Regions from separate parts of the Desulfitobacterium metallireducens DSM 15288 genome, predicted to be linked through region 1. Evidence: a T-box and tRNA genes for the amino acid it is inferred to sense, from the RefSeq annotation. Region 1 holds a T-box; the other regions hold tRNA genes.
What was found. A T-box is a leader RNA that pairs with one kind of tRNA and senses whether it is charged. The one in region 1 lies ahead of thrS (threonine--tRNA ligase), so its partner is inferred to be a tRNA-Thr.
Positions count from the first base shown of each region.

Region 2: it has a tRNA-Thr gene. The T-box ahead of thrS (threonine--tRNA ligase) is inferred to sense a tRNA for this amino acid. The anticodon was not compared.
Region 3: it has a tRNA-Thr gene. The T-box ahead of thrS (threonine--tRNA ligase) is inferred to sense a tRNA for this amino acid. The anticodon was not compared.

Region 1 is NZ_CP007032.1:109,283-117,213, reverse strand. Features, by position in the region: gene DESME_RS00600 (TrmH family RNA methyltransferase) at 232-1,020, opposite strand; gene rplT (50S ribosomal protein L20) at 1,073-1,435, opposite strand; gene rpmI (50S ribosomal protein L35) at 1,470-1,667, opposite strand; gene infC (translation initiation factor IF-3) at 1,689-2,231, opposite strand; ribosomal protein L20 leader region at 2,246-2,378, opposite strand; gene thrS (threonine--tRNA ligase) at 2,706-4,628, opposite strand; T-box leader at 4,668-4,897, opposite strand; gene ytxC (putative sporulation protein YtxC) at 4,929-5,807, opposite strand; gene speE (polyamine aminopropyltransferase) at 6,018-6,872, opposite strand; gene DESME_RS00565 (aminotransferase class I/II-fold pyridoxal phosphate-dependent enzyme) at 6,876-7,931, opposite strand, start outside.
Region 2 is NZ_CP007032.1:402,308-410,238, forward strand. Features, by position in the region: gene hydF ([FeFe] hydrogenase H-cluster maturation GTPase HydF) at 1-504, shown strand, start outside; gene DESME_RS01950 (hypothetical protein) at 589-855, opposite strand; gene DESME_RS01955 (histidinol-phosphatase HisJ family protein) at 1,025-1,813, shown strand; gene DESME_RS01960 (ABC transporter ATP-binding protein) at 1,919-3,664, opposite strand; gene DESME_RS01965 (ABC transporter ATP-binding protein) at 3,654-5,399, opposite strand; tRNA gene DESME_RS01970 (tRNA-Thr) at 5,539-5,614, shown strand; gene DESME_RS01975 (cell wall-binding repeat-containing protein) at 5,827-7,257, opposite strand; gene DESME_RS01980 (permease) at 7,467-7,931, opposite strand, start outside.
Region 3 is NZ_CP007032.1:382,721-390,651, forward strand. Features, by position in the region: gene DESME_RS01860 (sensor histidine kinase) at 1-753, opposite strand, end outside; gene DESME_RS01865 (response regulator transcription factor) at 755-1,447, opposite strand; gene DESME_RS01870 (alpha/beta fold hydrolase) at 1,765-2,532, shown strand; tRNA gene DESME_RS01875 (tRNA-Thr) at 2,631-2,705, shown strand; gene DESME_RS01880 (hypothetical protein) at 3,113-3,559, opposite strand; gene DESME_RS15825 (hypothetical protein) at 3,972-4,112, shown strand; gene DESME_RS01885 (hypothetical protein) at 4,834-5,709, opposite strand; gene DESME_RS16345 (hypothetical protein) at 5,836-5,958, opposite strand; gene DESME_RS01890 (tetratricopeptide repeat protein) at 6,089-7,375, opposite strand; gene DESME_RS16350 (hypothetical protein) at 7,482-7,613, opposite strand; gene DESME_RS01895 (3'-5' exonuclease) at 7,864-7,931, opposite strand, start outside.

The sequences.
Region 1 (7,931 bases):
TGAATGGGGAGCTTAACTTAGTTGGCTTGCAGTCTATGACCAACCTCCCTAAAAAGCAAAAGCTCCTTTTGCCTGATCATCGTGTTTTAATCTGATTAGCATACTTTCGATAAACCAGATATACGTTCGGCGAGCCGGTTGTCTCGAAGAGTTCCCAGAACCACTCTGCAGAAAACATCGCTAAGCCCAACTTTCTCTGAATTTCATTTACCTATTTCCTTGAAAATTATATCATAACCCTTTACGGCGCGCAATTTCATATAAAATAATTCCCGTTGCTATCGCTACATTAAGAGATTCTACCTCATGACTCATGGGCAGAGTCACTCGGGTTAGCTCTGGCGAACGAAACACCTCCGAAGGTCCATTGCCTTCATTACCTACCACTAAGGCTAGAGGAAGATCAAATTGGGTTTCATAAAAAGGCTCACCCTCAATATCTCCGGTCAGAACCTTTAACCCTTTGCTCTGAGCAAATTCAATCACTTGTTCAGGTGAGCAATCCGTTAATACCTGCAAAGAGAATACTGTTCCCATAGTGCTTCGTAAAACCTTTGGGTTATAGAGATCAACAGTTCCTGTGGTTAAGCAGACCTGTTGAACCCCTGCGGCTAATGCTGTCCGCAGGATAGTACCTAAATTTCCTGGATCCTGGATTCCATCAACGATCAACAGTACGGTTTTAGAATCAACCTCTAAGTCCTTCCAACTAAGACTCTTAAGCCCTACAACTGCGAGAATCCCTTGGGGTTCTTCAGTTTCGCTCATCTTCCGCAATACTCTTTCATCGACTTCGAGAATCGGAATCTTCCGCTCACGCAGAACGCTATATAAAGAAGACCAGTACCCCTTTTCCTTCTCTGGGCAAACATAGATCTGGCGAATTTCCGCTTCACGACGAATCGCTTCTTCGATGAACCGCCAACCCTCGATAAGAAACTCCCCATAATCCTTTCGAGTCTTGCGTTTATGTAAAGCAACAACATGCTTAACATGTTCATTTTGCAGTGAGGTCAACATTTCGATCACCCCAATTAAACAAAAAGGGTGCAAATGCACCCTTTGTTTTGACTTACTTTACGTTAACTTGTGCTTTAGCTACATTTACTAATTCAGTAAAAGCAGCTGCATCATTGATTGCAAGGTCAGCTAACATTTTACGGTTAACCGAAACTCCTGCTTTTTTCAAACCGTTCATCATCCGGCTATAGGTCAAACCGTTCATGCGAGCAGCCGCATTGATACGAGCAATCCACAATTTACGGAAATCACCTTTTTTGTCTTTACGGTGAGCATAAGCGTAGGCTAGGGATTTTAAAACTTGTTCATTAGCTGGGCGGAAGAGTTTACTCTTAGCACCACGGAATCCTTTAGCCAGTTTCAGTACTTTTTTATGACGCTGATGCTTCGTTACCCCTTTTTTTACACGGGCCATAGCGAAGACCTCCTTATTTCTTAATGTCTAGGAATTATAGGTATGCAATCATCCGAGCAATACGTTTCGCATCAGTCTTATGCATAACCGTTGTTTTGCGAAGATTGCGTTTACGTTTTGGAGACTTCTTCTCCAGGATATGGCTTGTATAGCCATGGGAACGCATAATTTTACCGGTTCCGGTTTTCTTAAAACGTTTCGCGGCACCGCGATGAGTTTTCATTTTTGGCATTTGGGTGATCCCCCTCTCGTGTTAGTCATGTTTGATAGGCGTCAAGATCATAATCATGTTACGCCCTTCCAGTTTAGGTTCACGCTCTATATTAGCCTCTGCTTTGCAAAACTCAGCAAGACGAACACATAACTTTTTCCCTAGTTCAGGATGTGTAACCTCCCGACCCCGGAACATAATTGTTACTTTCACCTTGTCACCATCTGCTAAAAAGCGTTGGGCGTTGCGTGCTTTTGTTTCAAAGTCATGGTCCTCAATATTCGGACGCAATTTGACTTCTTTGATCTCCGTGGTCCGCTGTTTTTTACGGGCCTCTTTGTCTCGCTTCGCCTGCTCATATTTGTACTTTCCATAATCCATGAATTTACAAACTGGCGGCTTTGCGGTCGGAGCAATCTCCACCAAGTCTACAGATTTCTCTATAGCCATTTGCAGCGCATCTCTGAGCTGCACAATCCCGAGTTGTTCTCCTTCTTCACCAACGAGACGAACCTCCCGAGCTCGGATTTCATCATTAATCCGTAAATCCTTGCTAATAACAAACCACCCCCATATATAATTCATTCAAGAAAAAGGATAAAAAATAAATAAGACGGGTGAATTACCACCCGTCTCTCTAAACAAATCATGAGCACAAATATACTCAGGACCTAAAGATACCTTATCGACTTGAGCCATAAGGTGAGAAGCGGATGGCTTCTTCTTGAACATAAATTATTATATTTGTTTGCAATGCCTTTGTCAAATTAATTCCGTTTTAAAGTAGTTAAGATCTTTAACTCTCTGGGGTCGTGTAGCTATCCGCACATCCATTCACTTAGCGCTCCAGGGTTGTCTCTCTTGTTTCCATGGAAGCTTAGCCAAACCTCAGGGTAATACCTGAAGTGAACCAAGTGGCACGCTACCCCACGTAAACTTCGTTCACCTTAACACCCCTCCGCGCAAATCGTTCACTCCTGTGCGTATAGCTACACTATCTGGTCTATTGAGTTCTATAGAGAGTTTTGCTTTCTTAGGCTTTCTTCAAGAGCATTTTCTCTAGGATTGAAGCAGCATCTTTTTACCTTTAACTTCTTCTTGAACCATGGCAATGAATTCAGAAACGGTCATCTTTTCTCCCGAGTTACCTTGGCCATAGCGGCGGACGGCTACAGAGTCTGTTTCTGCTTCTTGATCACCGATGACAAGAGTAAAGGGGATTTTCTGGGTTTGAGCCTCACGAATTTTATAGCCAATTTTCTCACGGCGATCATCCACTTCAGCACGGATATCTAAATCATTAAGGCGATTGAAGATTTCGTTTGCATATTCTTGATGCTTTTCACTGATCGGCAGGATACGGGCTTGGACTGGAGCTAACCAAGTTGGGAATGCTCCTGCATACTGCTCGGTTAAGAGCGCAATAAAGCGCTCAATGCTACCGTAAACAACGCGGTGAATCATAACAGGGCGATGTTTTTGGCCATCTTCCCCAATATAAGTCAAATCGAATTTTTCTGGCATTTGGAAGTCTAACTGAATCGTACCACATTGCCAGGTCCGCCCGAGGCAATCGTGAAGATGGAAGTCGATCTTCGGGCCATAGAATGCACCATCGCCAGGATTGATCTTGTACTCCATTCCTTTAGCTTCAAGTGCTTCCTTCAAACCATTCGTCGCCATTTCCCATGCTTCATCTGAACCCATGGAATCTTCAGGACGAGTCGAAAGCTCAACTTCGTATTCGAAACCAAACACTTTATAGAAATAATCGACCAGCTCGATAACCCCGATGATTTCATTCTTGATCTGAGCAGGAAGCATGAAAATATGAGCATCATCTTGAGTGAAGTTTCGAACACGAAGTAAACCGTGAAGGGCACCGGATAATTCATGGCGATGTACCAACCCAAGTTCTCCCATTCTTAATGGCAGGTCGCGATAGCTTCTCATTTTCGTTTTATACATGAGCACCCCGCCTGGGCAGTTCATCGGTTTAATGGCATAATCCATATCATCAATTTTCGTAAAATACATATTGTCTTTATAATGATCCCAGTGACCGGATTGTTCCCAAAGACTACGACTTAAAATCATTGGGGTCTTAATCTCGTGATATCCTCTTTTGCGATGTTCTTTACGCCAGAAATCTTCGAGTTCATTGCGTAGGATCATGCCCTTCGGGTGGAAAAAGGGGAAACCCGGTCCTTCATCATGAAGGCTAAAGAGATCAAGTTCTAAACCTAGTTTCCGATGATCCCGACGTTTTGCTTCTTCCATCTTGAACAGATAATCATCAAGATCGGCTTGTTTAGTCCAAGCTGTTGCATAAATCCGTTGCAACATCTTATTTTTCTCGCTACCTCTCCAATAGGCGCCAGCGAGGTTGAGAAGTTTAAACGCTTTGATCTTTCCAGTAGAAGGGATATGCGGCCCTGCACAAAGGTCGGTAAAATTACCTTGAGTATACATTGAGATCGTTGCATCTTCTGGAAGATCTTCAATCAGCTCAACCTTGTATTTTTCTCCTTGCTCACCAAAGAAGGATAAGGCTTCACTCCGAGAGACTTCTCGCCGCTCATAACTGTTATCTTCTTTGACAAGACGTTGCATTTCAGCTTCAATCTTTTCCAGATCCTCGGGTGTAAAAACGTGTTCCGAGTCAAAGTCATAATAAAACCCATTGGCGATAGCTGGTCCAATTCCGAGCTTCGTACCTGGAAACAGATTTTGCACGGCTTGTGCCAACACGTGTGAAGAGGAATGACGAAGAACATGTAACCCTTCTTCACTATCCAAAGTAAGGATTTCTACATCAGCATCCTCGTTTAAAACATAAGCTAAATCCTTGTCCTCACCGTTCACTTTACCCGCTATTGCCGCTTTAGCTAAACCGCGCGAGATCGAAGCGGCTAAACCTGCAAGTGTTGTTCCCTGCTCAACTTCGCGTATGGATCCGTCCTTTAATGTTACTTTAATCATCAGTTTCACTCCCTAAAAAATAATAAAACTCCCGTCCCGCAATGGGACGAGAGTTGATTCCCGTGGTTCCACCCAAATTCATAACGTTTAAAATCTCATTTTAACGTTAGACTTTGTCCCTTAACGCGGGAAACGTTCAAGCTTACATATCCTTCAGCTTAACACTCTAGGTCGGTCTTCCCCTATTACTCCTGAAAAATGCTTACAGCCTATGGCATTTTCTCTCTAACACGAGTTCAACAAGGTACTCTTCCTATCATCGCTTTTACGTTAAAAGTATATTACTCCCAAACCGCTTTGTCAAATCTTATCACATATAAAACATCCATCATTACAATAGCTCACACGGCCTTCGAAGACCTGCACAATGGTATTTAATGTATCTTTAAAACCCTCATAACGGATATGCAAAACAATTTGTCGAGGCGCCACTGCAATTAAGGCACTCACAAGCATATCTTCATAAGAATATTCGTTTACAGAACTTCCAAAAGAAAGATCTTCAATGTACTCATTCGTCACCGTTTTTCCCTCTTCGTTATAAAGGTGGAATTTCCCCGAAGACGTAATTCCAACATGCAAGGTATGCATACGCGGGACTTGACTATCTACAAAATGTTTCAGGAGCTCAATAAATTCAATATATTCTCTTTCAAGGATATATTCATCAACAACATGGGAAACCGCTTTTTGAACTTGTTCCTTATAATCCTCAGCTCGAAAACGCAAAAATCCTTCAATATCAAATAGAGGTTGATTATCCAAGCAAATCATGATTTGGTTAACAAGTGTTGTCTTCCGATTCACCGCGTAACTTTTTTGTTCTAAAAGGGTCTTGCTCAGATACTCTAACACTTTAGCTAAAACCTGCTCTACCTCTTCTCTTTTCAACTTGTATTTCTTTTTTAAAAGATAGCGAACATAATCTTTTTCCCATTGATACAAAATTGTCTCTGCTAAAGCATTAGCAAGATAATAACTGTGAATTCGTTTCAGCGTATCTTGCTCTCCCTCATATTTCTGAGAGGGAAGCTGAAAGTTGCAATCAATTAGCCAACGTTTTCCCTGTTGATACTCATAAATCACGACCGGGAGTTCCTCATCATCTCGGAGTTCCCGTAAACGTTGGCAAATGCTTTCGTGATAATGTTGAGTCCCAAGCTGTACGGAATGTTCCAACCTTCCATCCCTCCATAGTAGAGTATATGACCTGGTTGCGGTCATAATTTCGGTTGAAGCATCTTTTATTTCGTTTTTTTAAATTTTCCAAAACGACTTTTAGAGCCTCTCCGACACTTCCTACTATTTCCAGGATGAAATGGGCTTATACTCTAAAACAAAAAAACCTTGAAGCCCTAATGACTTCAAGGTTTTATAAAAAATCCTATCTTATTCTCCTGCCTCAGCTAAGAGTTCTTTTACATAGTTAGGCAGGGCGAAACTTCCTTTATGAATATCCGTATTATAGTACTTCGTTTTCAGTCCAAGACTATTCCATGCTTTCTCATCGATATCCGTCAAGGGATCGTACTTTTTAGAGGCGAAACCAAACAGCCAGTGCCCTGACGGGTAAGTTGGAATGTGAGCTTGATAAACTCTACAAATCGGGAAAAATTCTTTGATCCGCTTATGTGCTCTTTGCATCGACTTGGCATACTCATCATAGTAAGGGCTTTCATGCTGGTTAACAAGAATGCCGTCTTCTTTCAAGGCCTTATAGCAATTCCCATAAAATTCTTTCGTAAATAGCCCTTCTCCTGGTCCAAAAGGATCCGTGGAATCCACAATAATCAAATCATAGGTATTTTCTTTAGTGCGCACAAATTTCAATCCATCCTCAAAATACAGATGAACTCTTGGATCATCCAACTTACAAGCGGTTTGAGGAAGATATTCTCGGCACACATCTACAACCATTTTATCAATCTCCACCATATCGATGTGCTCAATCGTAGCATAGCGAGTTAATTCTCGTACTGTTCCGCCATCCCCTGCTCCGATAACCAAGACATTCTTAATCTTAGGATTAGTCGCCATCGGTACATGCACAATCATGTCATGATAAATAAATTCGTCTTTTTGAGTAACCATCATTAATCCATCAAGGGTAAAGAAATTCCCAAATTCTTTAGAGTTAAAAACATCAATTCTTTGGAATTCGCTTTGACCTGTATAAAGGGGTTTATCTACCTTAATAGAAAAGCGAACATTATCGGTGTGCTGTTCTGTGTACCATAATTCCATTGTCTATTCCTCCACTACTCTTATATTTTCAATGGCCATATCCTCTGTGCCAGTCAGCGAACTGCCCTTAGCCTTTGCATAAGTAATATAATCCATGATTTCCTCGGTGATTCGTTCTCCTGGGGCCAAAATAGGAATACCAGGGGGATAAGCCATGACGAACTCTCCACTTATATACCCTTGGCTATCTTTAATCGCAACAGAACGTTGATTGGAATAAAAGGCCTGCTGTGGCGCCATGACCACTTCAGGCGTAATATACTCATGATCTAGCATTCCCGTCTTGTCCTTTGAATATCGTCTTTTTATTTCGGACAGAGAAGATACTAAACGTTCCAAGGCCAGGGCGCGATCCCCTACTGAAATGATAGCCAAGATATTTCCGATATCTCCGAATTCGATCTGAATTCCATAATCATCACGAAGGATGTCATAAACCTCAATTCCAGCCAACCCTATTTCCCGTGTATAGATGGATAGCTTGGTTGGATCAAAATCAAACACCGAATCACCATTAATAAGTTCTTTTGAAAAGGCGTAGTAACCGCCAATTTTATTGACTTCATCCCGCGCATAGTTAGCAAGCAAAGAGACTTTTTCAAAAATGCGCTTACCATTTAAGGCAAGGTTACGTCTGGAAATATCGAGAGATGACAGCAGTAGATACGATCCGCTGGTCGTCTGGGTCAGGTTAATTGTTTGCCTCACATGGCCTACGCTCAAACGGTCATTGATCAATAAAAATGAACTTTGGGTTAAGCTGCCCCCTGTTTTATGCATACTCACTGCCGCCATATCAGCGCCTGCAGCCATTGCATTCACGGGCATATTCTCACCAAAGTAGAAGTGAGTTCCATGCGCTTCATCCACCAAAACATACATATTATGTCGATGGGCAAGCTCCGTAATGGTCCTTAAATCGGAACAAATCCCATAGTACGTCGGGTTATTAACAAGAATTGCTTTAGCATCAGGATTATCAGCGATCGCTTTTTTCACTTCATCAATGGGCATGCCTAATGATATTCCCAACTTATTGTCAACGCCCGGATTCACATA
Region 2 (7,931 bases), 290 kb from region 1:
TCGGCTTTACAGGATTTAAAACAGGTGGATTTAGTGATCACCGATTCGCAAGCGTTCAAACGCGTCAATGAAAGAGTGCCTTCGGAGATTAAGATAACCTCCTTTTCTATCCTTTTTGCTCGTCATAAGGGTGATCTTAAGGAATTAGTACGAGGGGTTCATAGCATTCAGAATTTCCCCGATTCTGCTCGCATCCTGATTGCGGAAAGCTGTACCCATAATCATTCGCATGAGGATATTGGACGGTACAAGATTCCGAAGTTAATCGATCAAGTAACCGGTAAAAATTTTAGTTATGATTTTAAAATGGGACATGATTTTCCAACGAACTTAGAAGACTATGCTTTAGTGATTCATTGTGGGTCTTGCATGCTTAATAAGAAGACGATGGAGACTCGAATTCGCTTTTGTCAGGAACGAAACATTCCGATCACTAATTATGGAGTGGTTTTAGCCCATTTTAACGGTATACTGGATCGAACGTTGGAAATATTTTCGCCATAACCGATTTACATTACTTGAATAGAATGAACCCTGATACTGTCAATAAGATGACGATATCAGGGTTCTTGTTTGTGTCAGTAATGTTTATTTTGCTCCAGCGGCCATCCTGCTGTTGCGAAAATAAAGTAAAAGATCAGCACACACCATGACTAGGTTCAGAAGATACAGATAGATCACACCATCATAATGATAGAAAACTTTGTTTAGGATTCCTGCGATATAGCCGACCATGATGACAATCAGGAAAAAGGCACTTTTGCCTTTAATCGAACCCGAAGTATAGGATTTATAAATGGAAAAAGGCCAAGCTGCGCCGAAACAGATTAACATGATGATTTCAAATATGCTCATTTTAAATTACCTCGCTGACTTAAATTAGATGGAGTATTAGCGTGTATTGTAGACAATGCTTCTAGTATACAACTTTTAAAAATGAAAAGGAACAGCAAGAATATTAGCTTTGGTTGGAAGAGCGGCACAAATCTTGTTATAATAGTTATAGGTTATGGAGGCTAAGAAGATGAAAATAGCAGATTACCATTTACATTCTCAATTTTCTAGGGATGGAATGCAGACCATGGATGATGCCTGTAATAAAGCAATCCAACTCGGAATCTCGGAGCTTTGTTTCACAGACCATCTTGAATTTGCGGATAATTATTGGGTAGACTATCCTGAATATAGGCGCTCGATCGAAGTAGCTCAGATGAAATTTCAGAAGGAATTGACAATCAAAGTGGGCTTAGAGATTGGTTTTGATAAAAAAGCTCAACAGCAGATCAAGGAGTATCTCGAGGGAAAAGACTTTGACTTTTTAATTGGATCTCTGCATTGGATTGATGAAGTCGATCTATTTAATGGCGAGTTTTTTAGAGGGAAAAGAGTGCAGGATGCAATCAGAGAATACTTTCAAGCTCTGCAGGAGAGAATTTCACTCTTTGATTTTTCGGTATTAGGTCATATCACGCTGTTCAAACGCTTTTTTGAGCGATTGAAGGTGAGCCCTTCAGATTTCGACTGGAGCAATTATGATGGTCTTCTTCAAGCGATTCTCCAGGATTTAATCGATCAGGGCAAGGGAATTGAATTGAATACGCGTGTTCCACTGATTGATTTGGATTTCCGGATTCTCCGCCTTTATAAGAAATTGGGGGGAGAGATTGTTACGCTCGGGTCGGATGCTCATCATTTTCGATCCATGCATACCATGAAAGAAGGATTTCAAGCCCTTCAGGATGCCGGTTTTCGGTATTATTGTGTTTTTGAACATCGAAAACCTCAATTTATAGTTATCGATGATGAGAGTTAATGATTAAATGAGTATCCAAAGCAAAGGCTTATCCATACGGTTGAATCCGTTGGATAAGCCTTTTAAAATGTCTCTTTTCTCAAAAGCTGCTTTCGTTCAATTCATCTAGCTCCAAGTTAGTTTTTCCAAGGCGATATGGCTACGGTACCAGTCATCCTTTTGCAAAAGGTCCTCAGGAGAGCCTGTATTTTTAATTCTCCCTTTTTCGAGAATAACGACCGTGTCACAGGCAATCATCGAGGATAAACGATGAGATATCGATAAGATGGTGTGAGCTTCGCTGGCTTTTTGTAAGACAGATACGATTTTTTCTTCAGTGATAGAATCAAGGTTCGCGGTGATTTCATCAAGCAGGAGAATAGGCGGGTTGGCTACAATCGCTCTGGCAATGGAGAGCAGCTGCTTTTGCCCTTGGGAAAAAAGATTATCATGACTCACTGGGGTGTCAAGGCCGTTTTCAAGAGAGGCCACATACTCCGTTAGACCGACAAAGTTGAGTGCCTTTTCAACTTGCTCTCGGGTGATGCTCTCGTCCTGTAAACTGATTTGCTCTGCCACCGTGCCTTTGAACAGATGAAAATTTTGGCTTACATAACCGAATAACTTGCGCTTTTCAAGGTTAGGGATAGCATAAACATCAATTCCATTGAGGGTGATACTTCCTGTTGAAGGCTTAATTAAGCCCATTGTTAAATTGAACAAGGTGGATTTTCCAACACCTGTTCTACCGACAAAGGTGACTTTTTCCTGTGAATTAATACGTAGATTGATGTTTTCTAAAACTTCAGTTCCTTTTTCATAATGGAAGGTCACATTATTAAAGGATAATTCAACTTCTTCACGTCTGGGAATAATCGTTTGGGCTTTCAATTCCTTGTTCTTACCGTCATCTTCTGGTTCACGGTAAAATTCATCGACCCGCTGAATACCGGATAAAGATTGCTGAATATTTTGAAGCTCCATTCCAAGATTTTCAATGGGTCTAAATAAGTCAGAGATTAACTCGATCGAGGCGGCAACCATCCCTAACGATATGCCCAAATAATTCAGTTGTTTAGAGGAGAGGATGACGATTGTCGCGATGACAAGCGCACGAATAAGCAGGATAATGGGGGAATATACAGAGTCATAAAAATTGACTTTCTCCACTGTTTTATAATTATCCAGCAAAACCGTTGTATAATTCTTTTCCATATAGTCTTCTTTATTGAAGGATTTGATCATTTGAATGTTATTTAAGCTTTCGGAAATATGGTTGTTGACTTTGCCAACTAAGATGCGGTTCCTAATTTGAGCCTTGAGCATTCTTTTTTGAAAAGTTCGAGTAATCGCATAAATAAGGGGGAGTAACAGAAACGTAATTAGGCCAAGCTTAGTGCTGAACATCCCAATCGAGATGACGATACCCACAATTTTGAAGCAGTCAATGATCAGTCCAACGATACCGTTTGTGAACATGGAGTTAATGGTGTCGACGTCGTTAGTAAAACGCGAGACAACGATGCCCGATTCATTGGAGGAAAAGAAAAGAGAATTCACTTTTTCAAGCTTTTCCATCATTCCACTTCGGATTTCTTTGGTGATTTTTTGACCGACGATGGTCAGTCCAGCATCTCTAATCGAACCAAAGACACCCACAAGGAAGAGTACTCCCAGGTAAGCTAGGGCGGAAATAAGGAGTTTGTCACTGTTTTTCGGGACCAGGTTATAATCGATAATATGCTTTAGAATCTGAGGAGGAATTAAACTTACAATAACTACGCCACAAATTGTAAAAATCAATAGAATATCAATTTGTGGGCTTTTCTTGAGGACGTTAAGAATTGATTTTTTGACTAAACTAGGGCTCAACGTTCTCACCTCCTTCAGTACATTGTAAATTAAAGATGGTTGCGTAAAGTGAAGAGCATTCCATTAGTTCTTGATGAGTACCATAATCAACAGCTTTATCCTCATGAAGTAGCACAATCTGGTTGATTCTATTGAAAATAGCTAAGCGGTGTGAGATAAGGATGATTAAACTCTGCTGATAATGGGCTTTTAAATTCTCAATAATTTTTTCTTCGGTCTTCATATCAACTGCGGAAAAAGGATCATCTAAAATGATGATTTTGTTTTTATTCAACAGCGTCCGGGCGAGGGCAATTCGGGATTGCTGTCCTCCGCTTAATCGAATTCCACCGTTACCAACTAAGGTATTTTCTCCGTCAATCATTGTAGCTAAATCAGTATCAAAACAGACATCCTTTAAAACAGGCATGATGTCCTGGTCTTTGCCTAGAGTAATATTGTTATATACGGTATCCGAAAGTAATTGCGGCTTATGGCCGAGGTAGGAAATCATCTGACTGCGCTCGTATTCAGAGTAAGCCTTCAGCTCCTTATCATCAATTTTGATGCTGCCAAGATAGGGATATAAGCCCAGTAAAGAAAGCCCGAGGGTAGATTTGCCTGAAGCGATAGAACCGGTTACACCGATGATTTCATCTTGTTTCCCTTCAAAAGAGATGTTTTTAAGGAGGGTCTCTTTACTGCTGGGATAAGAAAAGCTGAGATTCTTGATGGAAAGGAGGGTGCTATTGTAATCAATGTTTGATGAGGTATCTTTACGCTTGTATTCTGTGAGATAGGGCGTAATCCGTTGCCAAGATATCTGTGACTTTTGCACAGAATTAAAGAGTTTAGCAGCTCTGCCTGTCTTTGTGGATAGGGCCGTGAACATCGTGAGGTAGGTCGAAAAAACGCCAACCGTCCAATCTCCATTAATTACTTTTGTTCCACCAAGGTAAATGACCATAACGATCCCCAACAGGCCGATTACTTTGTAGAGGGGCATCATCGAACTTTCCAAAAGATTGGCTTTAATGGCCTTGTTTTGTAGATCTTCTAAATCCGTGATATATTTTGCTCTGTTTTGCGCTTCCATGCCGGTGACGCGATAGACAAGGGCGTTTTCAAGGACATCATAGGTTATATCTGCAACTTGACTGCTTTTCCTACGAAATTCAATTGAATATTTATAAATCAGAGTTTTTAATTTCTCGGCCAGAAGCATAGCAACAGGAATAAAGAGGCTGGAGAGCAGCGTAATTTTTACATCGTAAAACATCATCGATATGAGATAGGCGGACATGAGTACACCGGTATCGAAGATCTCGGTGGTCAATTTCCGCATTCCCTCAACACATAGATCGACATCTGAAATGACTCGGGTCATTAAGTTACCGATGTTTTCATTGTTCAGCTCGGCAGTGCTTTTATTCATTATATTGTTATAGATCATGAGTCGCATGGTTGCACTTGTACTGTTAGCGAAGCGCCTTATGTAAAAACGCTTAAAGTAGCGCATAAGTTGAATCATGGCAATGATAGCAACAAAAGTGACGGCCAGCTTAATGACAGCGGATAAATTATCTCCACGGACCAGAGCATCAATCATCTTACCTTGATAAATAGGGCCTAGGATGGTGGCGCTATTAAAGGAAAGGCCAAAGATGATGATACAGGCGACAACGAACTTCTCCTTTTTCCAATAATTTATGATTCGATCCGGATGTTCCATGGGGTCAATTTTCAATTTAGCCATCAGCGCTCACCTTCTTTCTTCTGATTTCTAGCATAATAGATAAGTGGTGTCAATTTCCAGAGAAAAATTTTTAAATTAATGTTGAAAATCAATTTGTGTTATGATATTATATGCAAGTGTCACGGGACAACTGAGACATGCCGATGTAGCTCAATTGGTAGAGCAGCTGATTTGTAATCAGCAGGTTACAGGTTCGAGTCCTGCCATCGGCTCCATATGAATCTTACGCCCGCAAGCGATTGCGGGTTTTTATTTTTACAGGGTTGCATAAAAATGAAACAATTGTTAACCCGAACGCAAAGGACTTGAAGGATATGTAATCTTCGATTATTTCAACATTTAATCTGAACAGAGGACTTAAAGAGCCCTCTCCGGAAACGGAGAGGGCTCTTTGCGTTTAAGAAAATATCGCTTGGTACATTTTCGATTAGTAATTATAAGCTTTAAACCAAACTCCGCCAGTTCCGTCGTAGCTGCGTCCATATGCCAGCGTGGGTGACGTATCACCTACACGCACTTGAAAGGCTACCCACCCTTCACTAGTTGCGCCTTTATAGAGGTTTGCGTCAAGTGCTGGATCAGGGTCAACTACACTTGCGTAGTCATATTCTAATCCATCTGAAGATATAAGATTGAAGTTAAATCCACTAACACTAAGTGCTTTGTCGTTTGCAATGTCTACTAAATTGAAATTTATTTTGGCTAAAATATATTCATAGCCATCCTTGGGGGCATCATTGAACATATTGGCTTCCTTAATCATTGCCCAAGCATCAGCGCCTCTTATAATTTGCTTAACGGCAATTTGTGCAGTGTAATCATCAAAATAATCCTTTACGATTACCGTTTTAGTTGTATTTAGTGGAGCTGGATTAAGCCTGGAGTTTCCGAGTGAATTATCTGCAGGGACAGCGTTGTAAGCCACCCTAGCAAGCACATTCTCAGAGACTACTGTGTTACCGCCAAGAGCGGTTACAATAGCATTACTGGCTAGTTTTGCATAAACATCGGGAGCAGCCGCAGAATCAACAGCATCACACAGAACAATAGGAGCACCTGATTTAGCGGCAAGAGATGATGCAACGAGAGAGTCCACCAGGTGAGCATCAGTGCCATTGGCAACGTAGACTTTATCATAGTTATAACCAAAAGCATTAAGAACAGCCTTATTCGTTGCAAAACGATCTGCTCCGTAATAGCGAGTTGATCCTGCAATGTCGGCCACAAGGGTAGGCCCGCCAATTACGTTAACACTGGCTCCCAAGTAGGCAGCTTCAGAAGCAGGAAGGCTTCCGTCTGGATTAGCCACTAAAATCGAGTAGTTGTTGGCTGCAGCATAGGAAGCTACCGATAAGGCGTCGGCTAGTGCTCCGTAACCTACTACAAAGGATCCCGCAGGGTTGACAAGTTTGGACGCAATAACTGCTGCTGTAGCTGTACGATCTTCACCCTTGAGTGCTATAGCGGTTATGCCACTCATTTTCAGTTGATCTACGACTGTTTGATTGATTGCACCTACTACAAAAACTTTCGTCACGCCTAATCTTTGGAGCTCGGCTTTAGTAGTCGCATTCAGTGTGTCTTTTTCCGTCAATAAAATTGGCGATATCTTTCCAGCCAGTGGCGCTGCTGCCAATGCGTCAACCAAATTAGCGTCTGCCGATGGTGCCAAAATTGCAGTGTCTGTGGTTGTCCAACCTGTGCTTGAAACAGAAACGGCGGTTCCAACTCTGTCCGTACCGAAAAGTCGTGCAGTAGTTACCCCGTTATCCGCGAAGGCATTTAAGGGAACCATAGCCGAGACCATGCCAGCTATCATAAAACTAGCTAAGGCTTTTTTTAATGTGAAGATCTTCATAATTCGGCGCCTCTCTTTCTCAAATTAGTTAAATTGCTCCAGGGTAGTCCACCTTCTTTTTACTGTTGTTAATATACCTGATAAATTCAATCAATCCAATCTGAATTATATGGATGCTTATCCAACTCTTTTCTTAGTTACCGATGATTTACACTCTTTACGTATTTTCAGGTGTAGATTAGTTTACAGACTTTTTAAACGACTGCGAGTTACATCATTAACCCTGCCAATAACCCACTTATTATTCCGACGACCATGACAGAGCCGGTTACTAAGGTCAAGACTTTTAACGGGAAAACTCTTTTAACTATAACCAACGAAGGAATACTTACTGCGGGTAAAGTCATCATTAAGGCAACGCCCGGACCTACTCCGAGACCAAAGGACATCAGAGTTTGGACAATGGGAATTTCTGCGGCCGTTGGAATAATAAAAAGAGTTCCTGTTATCGCCAATCCGATAATTACCAAAAGACTATTTCCCCATTCAGGGCTAATGACCGGAAAGAGCCAAGCTCTAACAGCTCCCAGAACAAAGACAGCGACTAAATAAGCTGGAATAGTATCCAGAACTAGGGGCCATAAAGACTTGATCCAACGCACAAAGAAGTTTTCTGCATCGATTTCCTCTGATCCTCCTAGATCCAATGGACTGATATTTGAAAGTTCTTTTTC
Region 3 (7,931 bases), 270 kb from region 1:
TGAAGTTAGGGGTGTTCGTAATTCATGGGCAATATCGGCGGTGAATTGTTTACGTAGCATCTCCTGAGATTTGAGGTCGTTTGCCATGGAGTTAAATGCTTGGGCTAGTTCACCCACCTCATCTTGACTCGAAATCAAGACTTTCTCATCTAAGTGACCTTTTCCAACCCTTTTCACGGCTTGGGTCAGATTTCGTAGTGGCTTAACGAGCTGGTTACTTGTCCAAAGACTGAGTAAAAGACCAAGGACTAATGCAAGTGCTCCTGCTAAAAGCAAAGAGCGAAAGACAGCAGTTACGAAGGATAAATCCTTAGGATCAAGAATCTGAGCGTCTGAAGGATAACGAACGTCAGCAGTAGCTAGGATATTATCTTGAGGCCCCTTTATCGTTAGAGTTTGAGTTTTCCAATTGTTAACTGAATAGCTCATCCCCATGCCCATCATGCTCTTTTTCATCATTTCGTCCATTGGGTTGGTCAAGGCAGTAATGATTTTTCCTTGAGTGTCTTTAAGAGTAATTTCAGCCCCTACGGGGAGATCGTGACTTATCTCATAGAGGCTCAAGGTATCCCAATTCCCATGTTGGGTGTAGACAGAGCTTAAGCGATTGGGTAATTGCGCTAGGGAGTCTTCGGTTGTTTTGGCGACATAATCGGTGAACTGGTGTTTAAAGACAAAATTTACGGAGAGCAGGCTAAGAATCAAGGTGACCAATATGATTGCAAAAGTTGATAAAAATAGTTTCCGGCGCATACTAATCCTCCAAATTAGGATTGAATTTATACCCTACTCCATAGACAGTAAGTAAGATTTTAGGCTTATCGGGGGCTTTTTCGATCTTTTGACGTAACTTTTTGATATGGGCATCGATCACTCGGTCATCACCCATAAAATCGTGTCCTTGGACGATTTCAATAAGCTGGTTACGGCTATACACACGTTCTGGATATTGAGCAAGTGCTCCTAAAAGTTTGAATTCCGTGGCTGTAAGTGAGATAAGCCGCTCATTAAGATGAACTTCATGTTTCAGATTATCGATCGTCAAACCATTATTATAGGAAATTAGGTCAGCGAAGGGGAGAGTTTCAGAGCCTGTGCGACGTAATACTGCACGCACACGGGCGATGACCTCTCTCGGGCTAAAGGGCTTTGTGATATAATCATCTGCGCCAAGGGATAATCCTTGGATTTTTTGATCTTCCTCATCTCTAGCCGTTAACATGATAATTGGAGTTGGCGCGATTTTGCGAATTTCTTTACATATTTCTTGGCCAGAAAGGCCGGGTAGCATTAAATCTAAGATAACAAGATCAAATTTATTTTCTTTAAAAATAGTCAATGCTAAAAGTCCATTTGTTGCTGTTGTTACGCTATATCCTTCTTGCTGAAGATACGCCTTAAGAACTTTGAGAATATTTTTTTCATCATCGACTAAGAGAATGCGCATAGCCTGATACTCCTTTTAACGATTATAATCTAACTTAATAATTCTAGGTGTATTATACTTTATTTTTTAGTAACCTACTGTACAATAATTTTCATATATATTTCACATTACCTCAATATTTTCTTAATAATTATCGTCTACAATAATAACAGATCTTTTTTTCAAACTTCCCCTTACTATAAGAACACAACTTTGTGTTCCCCTGCCAGTGATGACAGGGTTTTTTTATTTCATTAAAGGTAAACATCGTATATAATATTCATTGAGGTATAGTTTTCGGAATATTTAAACTACTCTTAAAAAGAGGAGGATTGGAAATGGGATACTGTCAAGTTCATGGGGAGAAGATCTTTTATATTGAAAGCTCCTTGCCAAACTCAAACGATAATGTTGTGCTTTTTATTCATGGTGCTGGGGGTTCAAGCGAGGTTTGGTCCAATCAACTTTCCCCGATTGAGGGGTATCGACTATTCGCTTTGGACTTACCAGGACATGGTCATTCGGAAGGAAAAGCTGCAAGTGATATACAAGAGTATAGTCGTTTTATTGCAGATTTCATAGAAACACTCGATTTGCATTTTGTAATTCTTGTTGGGCATTCCATGGGCGGCGGAATTGTTTTAGAATCTGCTCTAGCTCAACCTCAACTTAGTTGGCTCAAGGGAATAGTTCTAGTAGACACGGGCTCGCGTCTTCGTGTCAATAAGAAAACACTTGAACAACTGGCACAGGGAAAATTGCCCTTCGATATTATTCCTTATCTTTATAGCCAGAATAGTACTCCTGAGATCCTCACACAGGCTTTAGAGGATATGAAGAAGGTCCAGGCAGAAGTTTACTTGGCAGATTTTCAAGCATGTGATGCTTTTGATCGAAGTAATGAGATTCAGACGCTTAAGCTGCCCACGTGTATTATTTGCGGCGAGAATGACCGCATGACTCCGCTGAAATATTCGAATGGACTTCACGAAGCGCTACCCCAGTCTAAACTTGAAATTATCTCTTCAGCAGGGCATATGAGTATGCAAGAAAGTCCTGAAGAGGTAAATAGAGCACTCAGGCAATTTCTAAAGGGTTTAGCATAAAATTTCAGGCAGTTATTGAGCGATTGAGCCCTCCTTTTTGGTTTATTGAACTATTGACTTTCAGAGCTAAATACAGTAAAATAAAGCTCGTCTCAAATGCCGATGTGGCTCAGAGGTAGAGCAGCTCACTCGTAATGAGCAGGTCGTCGGTTCGATTCCGACCATCGGCTCCAGTAGAACGTAAACCCCGCAAGCGATTGCGGGGTTTTTGCTTTTTCTAGGTAAATGCTAAAAAACACGAATCGTCGCCCAAATTAACCAGACACCACAAAACAGGGCAAAAAAAAGAAACCCTCAAGGGAGGATTCCTTTAGTAAATCATGCCAAATCTCGTTTTGGAAAAGCTATAACTTTGCGCTAGTTAGAGTAGGTGCACCAGGCCCCTTGGATGGTTCTGCGTGTTTTAGAGCGTTTTCTACGGCCTTAGTGGCTTCATCTTGCATATTGGCATAACATAGAATGGGCACAAATTATACTAATCTGGCAAATTCTATCCATGAAGAACTATTTTGTTAAGCTAGGACTTCTATGAAAACAAGAGTAAATCAAAGAAAATCATAAGATATTATAGGGAGGAATATTAATTAATTTCTTCAGTTTTATTAAATGAAGAAATTAATATATATCCGAAAATAGTACCACACAAAGAAATCATTGATTCATCCGTCATCATCATTTCTATGAATGGATTATAAGTCATAAAGTATTTAATTTTCCCAACTGGTGTATATGCTATCAAAATAAGACTTAAATTTAATAAAAGTGTTGGAGTACCTATTGCCAAAAGTTTGATCCAATCTAATGACCAATTTCCAGTTTTTTTTAGTCCGTAAAATAGCCTTGGTAATGCTAAAGCTATACCAAACAAAATAGAAAAAAGAGATGTGAATATATAATAATACATGGGATTATAAATCTTACTAGCTTGGAACCTTAATGTAACTTCATATCTAATTCCTAAATATAACAATATTAAGATCAAAACTATAAATATAAAGTATGAAAAAAATTGCTTCCATTTACTCATTCATGCCTCCACCTTTCATACCCAAATGTAACAGTATTGTATCGAAGCAGGGAGTCCTTCTAACAGTCAAATTGCTGTAGCTGATCATGCACTTGGAACTCTCTATGAAGGGAAAATTATTGGGAAGCTTGAAGATTGGTTATAGGGGGGTAATCCTCTGAAAAAAGGTATATAAGCTCCTTTTGCTTCTTTGTTTGAGAAAAAATAGTAATACATTTAGCTAACTCGCTTAATTTCGAGCAGCTTGGATTGAATTAAAGGGGGGGTATTGGTACCTTTAATTATGCTATGCGTTTGTCGATCAGTACGGTGAGAATTTGGCAGGTTTTCCATTCTCCAATGTCCTAAGTGTAAGAGTTGGTGGATCACGGACTGTTATGCTGCTTATTAAGGAGGGTGCTTATGCCGGTCATTGTTCGATGCGAATATCATTGTGAACTGTGTTGCTTTACCGATAAGAATGGGGATAACTGGGGGCTGTGTGATTTTGACGGAAAGTATTGTTGCCAGGATAAGTGTGAATCCTCTAAACGGCAAAAAAGCGAAACGTTAAGTAAGTGGAGGGATTGTTCTGTTTAGACTTGCTAACGATGGGTTTACTGAGGAATTATATAATTTTGCTGTTTTCTGTCTCACCGAAACGATAAAATCTCACTTAGAAGAATATTTTCGTGAGGACTATGAAAATGTAAACGAAGAAACGCTTTATACAAAAGTAAACTTAATTGAAACATATCCTTTTGGAGTTTTAATGAGGTCATCGCTTTATTTGCAGCTGGCCAGCTTAGTGGGTATGGCATACTCAATCCATCTTTACAGATGTGGGTGCAAAATTACCCTATATTCTTAATCGATAAATTACGGGAGGGGGGAGATGCCGTGCAAAGTATAGGAATTTAACCAAATTGTGGCTGCCAAGGCTTCCTTCCTGCGTTGAATTATTAGTGTAGTTCAAATAAAAAACCGGAAAAATACCAATGCGATATCAACCGGTTCATTTCAATACTGTATTCATTTATTGAGCAGCGAGTCTAACTTCTGTATTATCTCTTTATCTATCTCTTTTTTCTTCTTAATATACTTGAGTACAGAAACCATAAAAAAGAGAACAAAAATAAAGGCTAGTAATACAAAGACCTGAATAAATAATATATTTGTTTTCAATTCACTGCCCTCCTTGAAGATCTTTTAATAACTTATTCTATAACTTTTTTAATATACCTTCTAAAAGAAAATCCTATTAAAGGGTTCTTTTTTAGAAGGTTTTTTTAGAATTACGAGAGTGTTGAATAATATGTGTTGTTACCAACGAACAAATTTGTTGAATAAGTTGATCCACCGAGCCCGAGAATACTATATTCCCAACTTAAGTGAGCTCTTGCAGGAGATCCAGAGTAAATTCCTTCGGTGGGTCGGTCAACCGCTAACGTACTGATAGTATATGTCCCACCGACCGCCCAACAACGAGGGTTCCATACTTTAGATATAGAATCAGCGCCTCCCCAAACTATTACAAAATCCGCTGTGAATCCGCCACCAGTAGCATTACCATCTTCTTGAATCCAAATATCGTAATAATAACTTGCCGTATCTGTGTTAATTATCGATTGTGTTTTTAATGATTGTGTAGAAAATTTGCCGCTTGTTTGATTCTTAGTTTGTTTTTCTGCAACTTGAGCAAATAGATCATCGACATCATTTTCATTCCCAATTGCTTCAACCAACTGGGATCTATTTTCAGGAACTATAGCGATTTTTTTGTTTACAGTAAGAGTCCTTTCAAGATATGAACCATCAGGAAATACATATTTTTTATGGGGCGTTTGCTCAGAAATACTTAATTCTTTTGCTACCGCTTTTATTTTCTCTGGGTTTGAGGAATCTGGTAGTTCGCCTCTATTGATTTTATCCACCAGTTGGGGATTGCCATCTAAGAGTCCTTTAGCTTCTAAACTATTCAATAATTGCTTCTTTTGGTCTTGGGTTAAGACGATATTTTTAGTGGTTTTATCCTCTAGGGTAGAAGAAGCAGATGTGGGTGTTTGCTGGAAAAGAGATGTAGAGCTGATTTTAGAAGTAGCCCCTAACGCAGGGAGAACAGAAGTCATAAGCATCGCAGCTGTTAAACCTATTACAAGAATTTTCTTCATTAAAACCTCTCCTTTTTGAATTACTCTATTGGCAAAATTATATATTCATGAGGTATTTATGGGGCGATTTCTCATTACAACACCTCCTTTCAATGCATATAAAAAAACTTAAAAGGAAATATAATTTTACCCACAGTCAATCCCATCCATTAAGGGGGCTGGTGCAGAATTGTTAATACCCGCCGGTATAGCAGGCCCCGAAAGGAATAGTGAAAGAGCCAAGAAACTTACGATAAACAATCTAGACATATAAAACCTCCTCCTTTTAACTAATCATATATTTAACAAGAGCTTGCAAAGGAAGAGGTTTCTTAGCATATTTTGTCTTATTTACTGTAGAAGTTAAAAAGTGCAGAGACCACTGGCCCTGCACTTAAATCTATCTTATTTTACTTTTCATATATTTAATCTCATTGTCATAAAATTCCGCAAGGTAAGGTTCTTTAATAATCTGATAATACTTCTTTAGAAGTGAGCAGCAGGTTATTTGCTCATATGATGGAGGTAATTTACTTAGAATATCGTAGCATCGGGTTAATATTAGAAAACTTTTATTGAGCTCCTTAGTTTTTAAGTGGCGTTTAGCGATAATACAAAAGCTGCTTGCTAAAGCCAGTGAATCATTGTTCTCCGATAGTTCGTTATGGATACTGGCTAATAAGTTGTCTGCTTGACTTATATTATCCTCTAATAGATATACATTAACGAGTTCAGCTAAAGCAAATTGTTTTGTTCTTCTATTTTTAGTCTCTAAATTGATCCTCAAAGATTTCCCTAGCCAATATTTTGATCGTTTTGTTTTACCTAAAAGAGAAAAATAAAGTCCAATGTTACAATATAGAACGTCTTTATCTCGTGGTTTTATTTCTGACTTTGCAGTCCAATAACCTCTAAGTACACATTGCCTCGCCTTATGTAGATCATTTTTATCAAGTGCCACTTGTGCAAGGCTGGAGAAGGCGTTTATTTTTACGTGATTTGGACCGTATTCTATCGCTTTTTCGTACATTTCGCTTGCCCGTTTATATTGATGAGTTCGTCTGAATAGAGTACCCATATTAAGATATACGATAGCAACCTGTTTTCCTGAATCCCAAAGAAATAGGCTGGATCGGAATGATTTCATAGCTTCTTTGTAATTTCCTTTAGCAACTAAGGCTCCGCCAATACTCCCCATAACTTTTGCTTTAAAGCGTTTTTCAACAGACAGACTAGGCTGTAACTGCTTTGCCTGTTCGAAGAGTTTAAGGGCATCTTCAAATTGGTTCTCTAGGGCTAATTGCCATCCTTCATACCATTCCACATACCTCTTCGCAAGGAGAACTGAGCTACTTATTGTGTATAGTAGGTCCGTATAATAGCGAATCTCTCTCTTATTATCTACGTCCAGAGCATCCAAGAGGTTATTTAACCAAAGCAGTCCTTGTTTCTGAGCCTCCTGGCTTTCCGTTCTTTTAAGTCCGTGCGGAATTAGGAAAGTTTTAAAGTCATTGGGCTGGATATTTAAGTTTTCTGAGAGCAATCTTATTATTTCTTCATCAATATTGGTTCTGTGCCCATTAACTATAAGTGAAAGATAGCTGCTACTTATATTACAACTTTTGGCTAAGCTGCTTATTGTTAATGAATTATCTATAAGCTTTTGTTTTAACGGAGTAATTCTCACTAAAAAGCACCTCCTATTGTTTATCATTACTTTTTACACGAACATTCTCAACTCCTTCTATTTGGTATTTTAATCCTTTATTAATCCGGAAATTAATAATGAGCTACTAGAGGCTATCGGGGCGGCGGATCTGGATGTAGATCAAAAAGCCAAGGTTGAGCTTGAACTTCGCAACGATATCCATATTCTGACCAGCAACGAACGGCTCGAGATTATTGCGCAGGACTTCGTGGAACATTACTCCGAACTCTGGACAACAGGAAAAGCCATGTTTTCCCTCTCTTTTGTGTCCCCAAAATGTCCCCGAAAATTACTCTATAAACCTAAAACTCAATACTCAAAACCCGCTTAAAATAAGGAAATTATCAACATCGCCGAAGCTTATATTAAATCATTTTCCTCACACATAGATTGATTTAGTCCGACCTAATTTCGAAGAAATATATAATGATGATTGACAAGTACCCGTCCCTTTCCGAAAGTCCACTTTATACGTCTTTCAAAAATTGATTTGTCCTCCCCATTTTATAGGCAAGTTTAATCATCTCTTGTTCTT